DNA from 2 places in the Blastococcus sp. SYSU DS0753 genome. Region 2 is predicted to be linked to the other one. Evidence: riboswitches for the same ligand, from Rfam matches in the RefSeq annotation. Region 2 holds a riboswitch; the other holds the start of a gene.
What was found. Region 2 has a riboswitch for thiamine pyrophosphate ahead of ACI799_RS18640 (purine-cytosine permease family protein). Riboswitches for the same ligand answer to the same signal wherever they lie in the genome.
Positions count from the first base shown of each region.

Region 1: it holds a riboswitch for thiamine pyrophosphate, as region 2 does, so the genes downstream of both, thiM (hydroxyethylthiazole kinase) here and ACI799_RS18640 (purine-cytosine permease family protein) in region 2, are expected to answer to the same signal.

Region 1 covers NZ_JBJHAT010000017.1:20,459-26,178, reverse strand. Annotated here, with positions in the region: gene thiD (bifunctional hydroxymethylpyrimidine kinase/phosphomethylpyrimidine kinase) at 1-716, opposite strand, end outside; gene thiE (thiamine phosphate synthase) at 713-1,375, opposite strand; gene thiM (hydroxyethylthiazole kinase) at 1,375-2,181, opposite strand; TPP riboswitch at 2,175-2,268, opposite strand; gene ACI799_RS13660 (DUF3291 domain-containing protein) at 2,350-2,853, shown strand; gene ACI799_RS13655 (Type 1 glutamine amidotransferase-like domain-containing protein) at 2,850-3,503, shown strand; gene ACI799_RS13650 (hypothetical protein) at 3,607-3,861, shown strand; gene ACI799_RS13645 (helicase) at 3,874-5,457, opposite strand.
Region 2 covers NZ_JBJHAT010000032.1:2,331-8,050, forward strand. Annotated here, with positions in the region: gene ACI799_RS18620 (thiazole synthase) at 1-549, opposite strand, end outside; gene thiS (sulfur carrier protein ThiS) at 554-754, opposite strand; gene thiO (glycine oxidase ThiO) at 760-1,878, opposite strand; gene thiE (thiamine phosphate synthase) at 1,875-2,501, opposite strand; gene ACI799_RS18640 (purine-cytosine permease family protein) at 2,498-3,844, opposite strand; TPP riboswitch at 3,834-3,945, opposite strand; gene ACI799_RS18645 (thiaminase II/PqqC family protein) at 3,992-4,585, shown strand; gene ACI799_RS18650 (TenA family protein) at 4,582-5,199, shown strand; gene ACI799_RS18655 (Nramp family divalent metal transporter) at 5,245-5,720, opposite strand, start outside.

The DNA.
Region 1 (5,720 bases), on a different contig from region 2:
CGGGCGGGCTCCACCAGGGCTGCCCAGTCCGGGGGCGCACCGGCGCGGGCCGCCAGCGCGGTCAACGCCGACGAGAGGGTGCAGCCGGTCCCGTGCGTCGCCGTCGTGGTCATCCGGGGGCGGCGGGTCTCCGTCGTCCCGGCGGACGTGGCCAGCACGTCGACGCTGTCGGGGCCGCCGAGGTGGCCGCCCTTCAGCAGCACCGCGCCGGGCCCGAGGTCGAGCAGTGCCCGCGCCTGCTCGTGCAGCCCGTCCACGTCGGTGGCCGGCTCGCCGTCGAGCAGCGCGGCGGCTTCGGGCACGTTCGGGGTGATCAGGTCCGCGAGCGGCAGCAGCTCGGTGCGGACGGCGGCCACCGCGTCGTCGTCGATGAGCCGGTGCCCGCTGGTCGCCACCATCACCGGGTCGCAGACGACCGGGCCGGGGCGCCGCTCGGCCAGCACGCCCGCCACCGCCCGCACCACGTCGGCGCTGCCCAGCATGCCGAGCTTGGTGGCGTGCACGTCGACGTCGTCGAGCAGGGTGTGCAGCTGCTGGGCCACGAAGTCGGCTGGCACCGGGTGGACCCCGGTGACTCCCCGGGTGTTCTGCGCCGTGAGCGCGGTGAGCACCGCCGTGCCGTACGCGCCGAGCGCGCTGAAGGTCTTCAGGTCGGCCTGGATGCCCGCTCCGCCGCTGGGGTCGCTGCCAGCCACGGTGAGCGCCGTGGGCGTCATCGCGCACCCACCGGGGCGAGCTCGGCACGGAGCGCCGCGGCCGCAGCGCGTGGGTCGGGGGCGGCGCAGACCGCGGAGACCACGCAGACGCCGTCCACCCCGGTGGCGGCCACGGCGGCGGCCCGGGCGGCGTCGATGCCGCCGATCGCCACGGCCGGCAACCCGCCCGCGTGCGCCGCGCCCGTCAGCTCCCGCACCGCGTCGAGGCCCAGCCCGGGGCCCGCCTCCGGCTTCGTCGGCGTCGCCCACACCGGGCTCAGGCCCACGTGGTCGACGGTGCCCGGCGGCAGCCGCAGGGCGGCGGTCAGGTCGGCGGTGCTCTCCACGGAGAGGCCGAGCAACCGGTCGGGTCCGAGCGCCGCCCGCACCTCGGCCGCCGGCAGGTCCTCCTGCCCGATGTGCACGCCGGAGGCGCCGGCCAGCAGGGCGACGTCGAGGGCGTCGTTCACCAGCACGGCCACGTCCGGCCGGTCGGCGAGCGCGGCCTGCACCGAGCGGGTCAGCGCCAGCAGGTCCCGGCGGGAGGCGTGCTTGTCGCGCACCTGGACGGCGGTGACCCCACCGGCCACCGCCGCGCGGACCACGTCGGCCACCGACCGTGGCCGGCACAGCTCCGTGTCGGTGACCAGGTAGAGCGTCGGGTCGAACGGCGGTCGCATCAGTCGCTCCGCACGTCCGCGCCCGCGAGGTCGTCGGGGCCGACGGCGTCCAGGGCGTCGAGCCAGGCGGGCGCGAACGTGCCGGGCCCCGTGGCGGTCTCGGCGGCCCGCTCCGCGGCGAGCGCGACGTGCGCGTGCCCTGCCACCGCACCGGTCAGGGCGTCGCCGGTCGCGGCGACGTAGGCCGCCACCAGGGCGCCGAGCGCGCACCCGGCACCCGTGGTGCGGGTCAGCAGCGGTGAGCCGCCGCCCACCCGGATGGTCCGCGCGCCGTCGGTGATCAGGTCCACCGCGCCGCTGACGGCCACCACACCCCCGGTGCGTGCCGCGAGCTGTGCGGCGGCGGTCGCCGCGTCATCGGCGCCGGCGGTGCTGTCGACCCCGCGGCCGCCGGCGCCGGCGCCGGCCAGCGCCATGACCTCCGAGGCGTTGCCGCGCACCACGGCCGGCGAGAGCTCGACCAGCTCGCCGGCGAGCGCCGTGCGGTAGGCCAGCGGACCCACGGCCACCGGGTCGAGCACCCAGGGGGTGCCCGCCGCGCCGGCCGAGCGGGCGGCCAGCCGCATCGCCGCGGCGGTGCGCTGGTGCACGGTGCCCACGTTGACCAGGACGGCGGAGGCGACGGCGGCGAAGTCCTCGGCCTCCTCCGGGGCGTCGACCATCGCCGGCGCCGCGCCGACGGCCAGCAGGGCATTGGCGGTGAGCGTCTGCACCACCGTGTTGGTCAGGCAGTGGACGAGCGGTGCGTTCTCGCGCAGCGCCGCGCGGGCGGCGCGCAGGTCGACGACTTCCACAGCATCGGACATGCCGGTGACATCCCTTCGCCAGTGCGAACTGGAGCAGGTTCGACGGGTGTGTTCTCAGTCCCGGGCGGGACACCCCGTGCCACGTACGGGCTCGAACCTAGCGCAGCGGGCCGGGGGCCGTCACCACCGACCTCGTCGACGGACGGGCGGGTGCCCTACGGTCGGCCCGTGGACCACCACCTCGCCCAGGTCAACGTCTCCCGCCTGCTCGCCCCGCTCGACAGCCCCGTGCTGGCCGATTTCATGGCCGCCCTGGACGAGGTCAACGCCGAGGCCGACCGGGCGCCCGGCTTCGTCTGGCGGCTGCAGACCGAGGACGGCAACGCCACCTCGGTGCAGGCGTTCGGCTGGGACGCCGCCGGCAGCCACGGCGTGATCGTGAACCTCACCGTCTGGCGGGACGTCGAGTCGCTGGCCGCCTACGTCTTCGGCGGGCGGCACGTGCAGATCATGCGGCGGCGCCGGGAGTGGTTCTCCCGCGCCGCCGAGGCGACGACCGCGCTGTGGTGGATCCCGGCGGGCACCCTGCCGACCACCGACGACGCGGAGGCGCGCATCCGGCACCTGCGAGCGCACGGCCCGACCCCCGAGGCGTTCACCTTCCGCACGCACTTCCCGCCGCTGGAGGGAGCCGTGGCGCCGTCGTCGGACGACTGGCTCTGCCCGGCATGAGGCTGCTGCTCACCTCCGCCGGCCTCTGCGACCCGACGCTGGTCGCGGCGACGGAGGAGCTGGCCGGACGCCCGCTGAGCGGGCTGCGGGCCGCCGTCGTCCCCACGGCGGCCAACGTCATCGCGGGCGACAAGGGCTGGCTGATCGCCGACTTCGTGAACTTGCAGCGCGCCGGGTTCGCCGAGGTCGACATCGTCGACGTCTCGGCGCTGGAGGCCGAGGTGTGGGAGCCGCGACTGGAGGCGGCCGACGTCCTGGTGCTCACCGGTGGGGACACCACGCACCTGCTGCGGTGGCTGCGCCGCTCGGGCCTGGCCGACCGGCTGCCCGATCTGCTCGGTGAGCGGCTGCTGATCGGGATCAGCGCCGGCAGCATGGTGCTCGGGCCGCACCTCGCGCTGAGCCAGTCGGAGCAGCCGCGACCGGAGGACACCGTGGGCCTCGGCCTGGTCGACGTCCTGGTCGTGCCGCACCTGGGCTCGCCGTACTTCCCGAACGCGTCGGAGGAGGCCCTCCGGGAAGCGGCGCGCGACCTGGGGCACCGCGTGTTCGGGCTGGCGGACGGCACCGCGGCGGCCGTGGACGGCGACCGGGTGACGGTCGTCGGCGCGGGCCCGCACCTGGAGCTGGAGCCGGCCGCGCCGCGATGAGCGCAGCCGCCACGGAGCCCGCCCGCGCGGTGCGTCGCGGTCTGCCGGATCGGGTCGGTGGTGGTCCCTTGCCCGCTCGTCGGTCGCCCGCCACGCTGGGCGGATGGTGCAGAGCGGAACGAGCGTGGGCACGGTCGTCCGGTGGGACGGCGACGAGGGGGGCGGCCTCGTCGAGTCGCCGGACCTCCCCGGCCACTGCTGGGTCGAGGTGGGAGCGCTGCATCCCAGCGCCCGTGGCTCCCTTCGCGCGGGGCAGGTCGTGGAGGTCTCCTGGACCGAGACGGGCGTCGGCGACCATCCCGTCCGGGCCGACCTGGTGACGCCTCGCGACGACCTGCAGGCCACGCCGGGAGCCTGAGCCCGGTGGAGCTCAGGCCTCGGTGAGGGCGGTGCTGGGCAGCCAGTCGGCGTCGAGCAGCTCGGCGATCTCCCGCAGCGCCGAGGTGTCCGCCCCGGCCGTGGAGCCGCTGACCGCCAGCCGCTCGACCATCACCCGGGCCACTTGCTCCTCGACCGTGTCGGCCGCGAACGCCACCCGCCACGGAGAGGCCTTCCCGTCGCGGTGGGTGCGCCCGGTGACCTGCCGGGCCTGGATGCCGGAGAACCGCGGCTGGTGGAACAACCCCACGCGGGGCGCCTCCGACGCCGTCGACCCGTCGGGCAGCAGCTCACCGGCGTGCAGGCTGATCGACGCGGTCACCGTGAAGACGCACACCGCCGCGTCGCCGCGCTGGAACCGCAGCCGCTCGGCCTCGACGTCGAAGCGGTCGCGCCCGTAGATGCCGGCCACCGGGATGCCGGCGTCCAGCAGCGCCTCGCGGATCGGATCAGCCGCCGTCTCCACGAACTCGACCGAGACCGCGACCTGCCGCTCCGCCTCCACCTGCGCCTTGATCCAGTCGACCGTCGCCTGCACGCGGATCAGCCCGGCCTTCTGCCGGAACCGCAGCAGGGCCGCGCGACCGCGGGCGGACTGCCGGCCGCGCCGGGCCAGTTGCATCTCTGCGCGGAACTCCGACCACTCGGCCTCGTACTGCGCCCGCTCGGCCGGGCTGAGCAGCACCGGCGTCCCCGTCACCGACACCGGTCCCCAGGGGGCCGGGCGATGCAGCGTCGCCGGTGGATCGGCGTCGGCGAGCCAGGACTGCAACCGGGCGAGGTCGGCCCGGCGCTCGTCGGCGTCCTCGGTCCACTGCCAGCCGTAGCGGCCACGTTCCACGTGGAACGTGTGCCGCTCGAGCGCCTTCGGTAGGTCGGCCCAGTCCTTGATCGACTCCTCGTGCCGGGCGGCGAACTCCGGCGCCAGGTAGGGCAGCTCCAGGGGGGTGTGCGCCGGCGTCGCGGTCGCGGCCAGGACGTACGGGGTGTCCTTGACCCGCGCGGCGCCGGAGACGGCCTTCCAGTGCTTCCACCGCTGCGTCGTCGTGTGCCGCACCATGTGCGCCTCGTCGGCGACGACGACGTCGAAGCGCAGCTTCGCCACCTTGCCCAGCCGGTCCCAGGTGGTCACGCACCAGCGCAGGCCACCGTCGCCGAAGCCGGCGATCGAGCGCGCCCAGTGCGGGATGGTGATGGCGGCCGGCCGGTCGGCGATGACCAGCGCGGTGCGGACGTCGCGCTGCTCGGCGATCGCCTTGACCGCCAGGATCGCGGTTCCGGTCTTGCCGACGCCGGGATCGTCACCGAGGAGGAAGACCCTGCCCCCGGCGGCCGCATGGGCCGCCACCACGTCGGCGCCGTCGCACTGCTGGTCCCGTGGCGTGAGCGGCCGGGCCTCGGGAAGGGGGCGGGGCGCCTCGTTGAGCTCGTCCTCGAGGAAGCGCTCGAGGCTGTAGGGCGGCGGGTCGTAGGGCGCGAGCTCGGGCGGCAGGGACCGGCCCACCCACACGTGGGCCTGCAGGCCCGGGTGCCAGACCGCTCCCGGCGCGGGCGCGCGGAACGGCACGGCCAGCACCCACACCCTCTCCCCCGGGCCCGCGCTGGGCAGCTCGGGCGCGGCCTTCTTCGGCGTGGGCTTCCGCGCTGCCGGCTTCCGTGGCGCGGCCTTCCTCGTGGTCCCCGTCGACCGTCGAGTGCTGGTCGCGCTCCGGCGTCGTCCTGGCATCTGCTCCCCCTCGTGGACCTCCCGGCACGGTAGAGGCGGGAAGCGACGCCGCCCCGCAGGAGCCGAGCGCGCCGCCGCCGGATCGTCGTGAACGTGTCGTCCCCGGATGGCGA
Region 2 (5,720 bases):
GATGTTGTGCGGGTTGCGGATGCCCAGGCCGCTGCCGATCGGCGAGCCCAGCGGCATGACGGCCGCGCACCCGATGTCGGCCAGCCGGCGCCCGAGGATCGGGTCGTCCGTGGTGTACGCCAGCACGGTGAACCCGTCGGCGACGAGCTCCTCGGCCGCCTCGAACAGCTCGATCGGGTCGGGGAGCAGCGTGTGCTCGTCGCCGATGACCTCCAGCTTCACCCAGGAGGTGTCGAACGCCTCGCGGGCCAGCCGGGCGGTCAGGACCGCTTCCCGGGCGGTCCGGCACCCGGCCGTGTTGGGCAGCAGCCGCACCCCGCACCGGTCCAGCACCTCGAGCATCGCCGCACTGCTGGAGGCCTCCACCCGGCGCAGTGCCACCGTCACCAGCTCGGTGCCGGAGGCCACGACGGCCCGCTCCAGCGACTCGAGACTGGGCGCCCCGCCGGTGCCCAGCAGCAGCCGGGACGTGAACGTCTCCCCGCCGAGGAGGAAGGGATCGGCCTTCTCCTCCTGCTCCAGCGCGGGGACCACCTCGTGCACGGTCATCGGGTCAACCTCCTGCGGTGGGGGCGAGGACTTCCAGGCTGTCCCCGGCGGAGAGCCGGGTCGACTCCCAGCCGCTCCGGGGGACGACGTCGCCGTTGCGCGCGACGGCGACCTTGCCGTGGCCGTTGGTGCGGGCTTCGACGAGCGCGGCGACGGTGCAGTCGTCGTCCACGTCGGTGGGCACGCCGTTGACGGTCACCTGCATGCGGATCACCTTCCGAACCTGTCTGCGGTGAAGGGGGCGGCGAGACCGGGCAGCTCGCCGGTCGCGAGGTGCTCGGCGACCACCTCGCCGGTCACGGGCGCCAGGAGGACGCCGTTGCGGTAGTGCCCGGTCGCCAGGACCACGCCCGGCACCCCCGATGGTCCCAGCAATGGCCCGTTGTCCGCCGTCGCGGGCCGCCACCGGGCGATGGTCTCGACCAGCTCCAGCTCGGAGACGCCGGGGACCACCTCGAGCGCGTCGTGCAGCAGGTCGTGCACGCCGCCGGCGGTGACCGCGGCGTCGAAGCCCCGGTCCTCGACGGTGGCGCCGACGATCAGCCCGTCCCCGGTCACGCCGTCGTCGTACGGCACCAGGTACACCTGCCGCCCGCGCACCAGCGCCCGCACGGTCCCCTCCAGCAGGCCGGCGGCCCCCCGCATGCGCAGGATCTGCCCCTTGACCGGCCGGACGGGCAGCGGGGGAACCCCGGTGAGCGCGCCGCTGCGCGCGCCCAGGGCCACCACGACGGCGTCGGCGGCCAGCTCCGTGCCGTCGGCCAGCCGCACCCCGGCGGCCCGGCCGTCCACGACCCGCACCTCCGCGACCCGGGAGGACACCAGCCGGACGCCGGCCGCCTCGGCGGCGGCCAGCAGCCCGGCGTGCAGGGCCCGGCCGTCCACCGAGTGGTCGCCCGGGACGTGCAGGGCGCCCCGTACCCGCGGCGACAGCGACGGCTCGCGGCGCCGGGCGGCCCGCGCGGTCAGCCGCTCGACGGCCAGTCCGAGCTCGCGCTGGAAGTCCAGCAGGGCATCCAGCGCGCGCATGTCGTCCTCGTCGAAAGCGACGACGACGGTGCCCTGCGTGCGCAGGCCCACCGGCACGCCACCGGCCCGCTCCACCTCCGCGACGAAGGCGGGATAGCGCTCCAGCGACGCCAGGCACAGCCGGAGCAGCGCCTCCTCGCCGTAGGCGGCCTCGGTGACCGGCGCGAGCATGCCGGCGGCGGCCTGCGACGCACCGCCTCCGGGCGCGTCGTCCACCACAGTGACCGGCAGGCCCCGCTGGGCCGCCCGCCACGCCACCGACAGCCCGATCAGCCCACCGCCGACGACGACGACGGTCACGGTCTGCCGCCCAGGGCCCGGAGCAGCTCACGGGTGGCGGCACCGGGGTCGGCCGCGGCCGAGACGGCGCCGACGACGGCCACCCCGGCGGCGCCGGCGGCGAGCAGGTCCGGGATCCGCTCGACGGTCACCCCGCCGATGGCGATCACCGGGATCTCGACCGCCTCGGCCACCGCACGCACTCCTGCCGGGCCGAGGGGAGCGGGCAGCCCGGCCTTCGTCGCCGTCGCGTAGGCGGGCCCGACGCCGAGGTAGTCGGCGCCCTGGGCCACCAGGAGGCGGGCGCGTTCCGGGTCCCGGGCCGTGCCGCCCAGCAGGTGCCCCGGGCCGGCCAGCCGGCGGACGACGTCGAGCGGCAGGTCGTCGGCGCCCAGGTGCGTGCCGTGGGCGCCGACGGCCAGCGCCAGGTCGACGCGGTCGTTGACCAGGCAGGTCGCCCCCGCGCCCGCGCAGACCTCCACCACCCGGCGGGCGAAGTCGTAGCGCTCCCGGTCGGAGGCGTCCTTGGACCGCACCTGGACCACCGGGGCGCCGGCGGCGACCGCGGCGGTCACCGCGTCGAGCGCCGCCCGGCCGACCCGGGCGTCGGTGAGGACGTGCAGGCACCCGAGGGACGCGGTCACGCCGCCGCCCGGCGGTGCCGCAGGGCGCCCGGCAGGGCCACGGCCACGGTCAGCAGCGCGGCCACGGCGAGGCTCACCAGCGAGGCCGACCAGCCGTTGGCCGGGTCGATGCCGAGGTCGGTCTGGCGTTCGGTCCACCACGTCGTCCAGGCCGCACCCGGACCGGCGAAGAAGGTCGGCAGCGTGAGCTGGTAGGCCACGAAGCCGGCCACCCAGGGGAGCAGGAGCAGCGGGCGGGCGCGCGCGGTGTCGGAGGTGTCCCACGCCCCCCGGGGCAGCAGGAAGTAGGCGACGACGAAGACGCCGATGAGCGGGACGAACACCGCGCCGATCAGGAAGAGGAACGGCTCGTAGGCGGCGAGGTCGAAGGCCAGGGCGAGGGTGGTCGCCACCACGCCGACCGCCACGGCGAGCACGCGGCGGTCGAGCCGGGCCACCACGTTCTGGGCCGACACCGCCGTCGAGTACACGTTGGCGAACGCCTCGTCGACCTCCACCACCAGCAGCACCAGCACGGCGACCAGACCCAGCGGGACGGCGAGCATCGCGTCGATGACGTCGAGCCCGCCGCGGCCGTAGGCGGCCAGCGCGATGACCCCGAGGCTGAACATGGCCACGGTGGCCAGGCCGTAGCCGGACGCCGTCCCGACGAAGGCGGTCCGGCCGCTGCGGACGTGCCGGGTGTAGTCGGCTGCCAGCGGGAACCACGAGATCGGCAGGGCGATGACGATGTCGGCCGCCGTCCAGAAGGACGTCGCCCCGCCCTCGGTCACCGGTGGCAGCGGCTCGGACAGGACCTGGACGAAGAGGTACGCGATCGCGGCGATCGCCGCCCAGACGGCGTAGCGCGCAAGCACCCGCACGACACCGAGCGGGCGCAGCGCCATCAGGGTGGCGAAGGCGCCCGCGGCGATCGCGAACGGCCAGCGCGGCGCGTCGAGGGCGCGCGCGGCGGCCTCGGAGATGATCAGGATCTCGAAGGCGGCCCAGCCGACGCACTGCACGAGGTTGAAGCCGGTGGGCAGGAACGAGGTCCGCCGGCCCAGCAGGCCGCGGAGCAGCACCATCGCCGGCACGCCCTCGCGGGCGCCGGCGGCGGCGCCCAGCCCCAGCAGCACCGACCCGATGACCGCGCCGACGACGATGGCCCCGATCGTGTGCCACAGCGGCCGGTCGGCGAGGACCACGAAGGTGGCTGCCACGGGCAGCAGCAGGCTGATGCCCAGGCTGGCCCAGAGGCCGGCGGTCTCCCGCAGGCCCAGGGTCCTGGGCGGCGGCTCGGACAGGGTGAGGGGCGCATCTCCCCCGCGGGTGGCTGCGCCGACGGTTCCGGACGTGCTCATGATCGCTCCCTACGCCGGCATTACCCGGTCAGGTTCCAGCGGTCGGCGGCGCGGCAGCCGCCCTCTCAGCCCGGTCGATCCGAGCTCCCGCACCACGGCCTCGGCCGTGACACCGCCACCCTAGGCCGTCTCGTACAGTCGGCGCCCGTGCCGGTCGACGAGCTGCCAGTCCGCCATGCCGAGGCCTTCGCGGACGCCACCCGCCATCCCTTCCTCGCCGCCGTGCGGGACGGCACGATCGCGCCGTCGGCCTTCGACACCTGGCTGGTGCAGGACGCGCGGTTCGTCGCCGACCTCCTCCGCTTCCAGGCGCGGCTGCTGGCCCGGGCGCCCCGGCCGGCCCAGGAGGTGCTCGCCCGCGGAGCCCTGGCCCTGGTCCAGGAGCTGGACTGGTTCGAGGAGCGGGCGGCGGCCCGGGGACTGGACCTCTCCGCGCCCGCGCTGCCGGCGACGACCGCCTATGCGGAGCTGCTCGAGCGGCTGGACGGCGCCGATGTCCCGGCCGCGCTGACCGCGCTGTGGACCATCGAGCGCACCTACCTCGACGCCTGGTCGGCCGCGCTCCCGGGTGCACCGGCCTACCGGGAGTTCGTGGAGCACTGGACGGCGCCGGAGTTCGGCGGGTACGTGGCGGACCTCGCCGCGGCGGTGGACGCGGTCGGCGGAGGCGACGAGCGCGTCTTCCTCGAGGTGGTCACCGCAGAGGTCGCGTTCTGGGACATGGCGGTGGCGACGGGATGAGCCTGGCCCGTGAGCTCTGGACCGCCGAGGCCGGCCTCGCCGCCGCGGCGCTGTCGCACCCGTTCGTGCAGGGGATCGCCGACGGCACGCTGCCGCGGGACCGGTTCGCCGGCTACGTGGCCCAGGACGCGTTCTTCCTGGAGGCGTTCGCCCGGGCCTACGCGCTGGGCGTCGCGCACAGCCCCGACCGCGCCACCCTCGACGTCTTCGCCGACCTGCTGGCCGGGGTCCGTGAGGAGCTGGGGCTGCACGCGTCCTACGCGCAGCGCTGGGGCATCGACCTGACCGCCGTCCGGCCGGGGCCGGCGACGTCGGCCTACACCGACTTCCTGCTGGCCACGGCCTCGCTGGGCGGCGTGGCGCTCACCTGCGCGGCGATGACCCCGTGCATGCGCCTCTACGCCCATCTCGGGCAGTCGCTGGCCGACCGCGCGTCGGGCCCGTACGAGGAGTGGGTGCGCACCTACGCCGACCCGGGCTTCGAGGAGCTCGCCGCCACGCTCGAGCGGCTGCTCGACGCCGTCGCCGTCGACACCCCGGCACTGCGGGCGGCCTACTCCCGGGCGATGCAGCTGGAGATCGGCTTCTTCGACGCCGCCTGGCGCGGCGTCTGACCGGTGCGGCCGGGTGCGCCGCCCGATCGGGAGGTGCCTGCTGATTCAGCCGAGCAGGCCGACCAGCAGGTGGGCGTTGAGCCCGATGATCAGGGCCGCGATGACGCTGCCGGCCACGGTGGTGGTCCGGCGGTTCACCCAGCCGCCCATCAGGTCGCGGCGGCTGGTGAGCCACAGCAGCGGCACCAGGGCGAACGGGATGCCGAAGGACAGCACCACCTGCGACCACACCAGCGCGGTGGTGGGGTCCCCGCCCAGCACCAGTACGGCCAGCGCCGGGGCCAGGGTGATCAGCCGGCGGGTGAGCACCGGGATGTGCCGCTTGAGGAACCCGGCCATGACCACCTGGCCGGCGTGCGTGCCCACCGAGGAGGAGGCGAACCCCGAGGCCAGCAGCGCGAGGGCGAAGGCGAGCGCGGCGCCGGTGCCGAGCTGGTCACCGAGCCCGGCGTGCACGCCCTCGAGGCTGTCGACGCCGCTGTCGCTGGTGAACAGCTGCGCGGCGATGACCAGCATCGCGG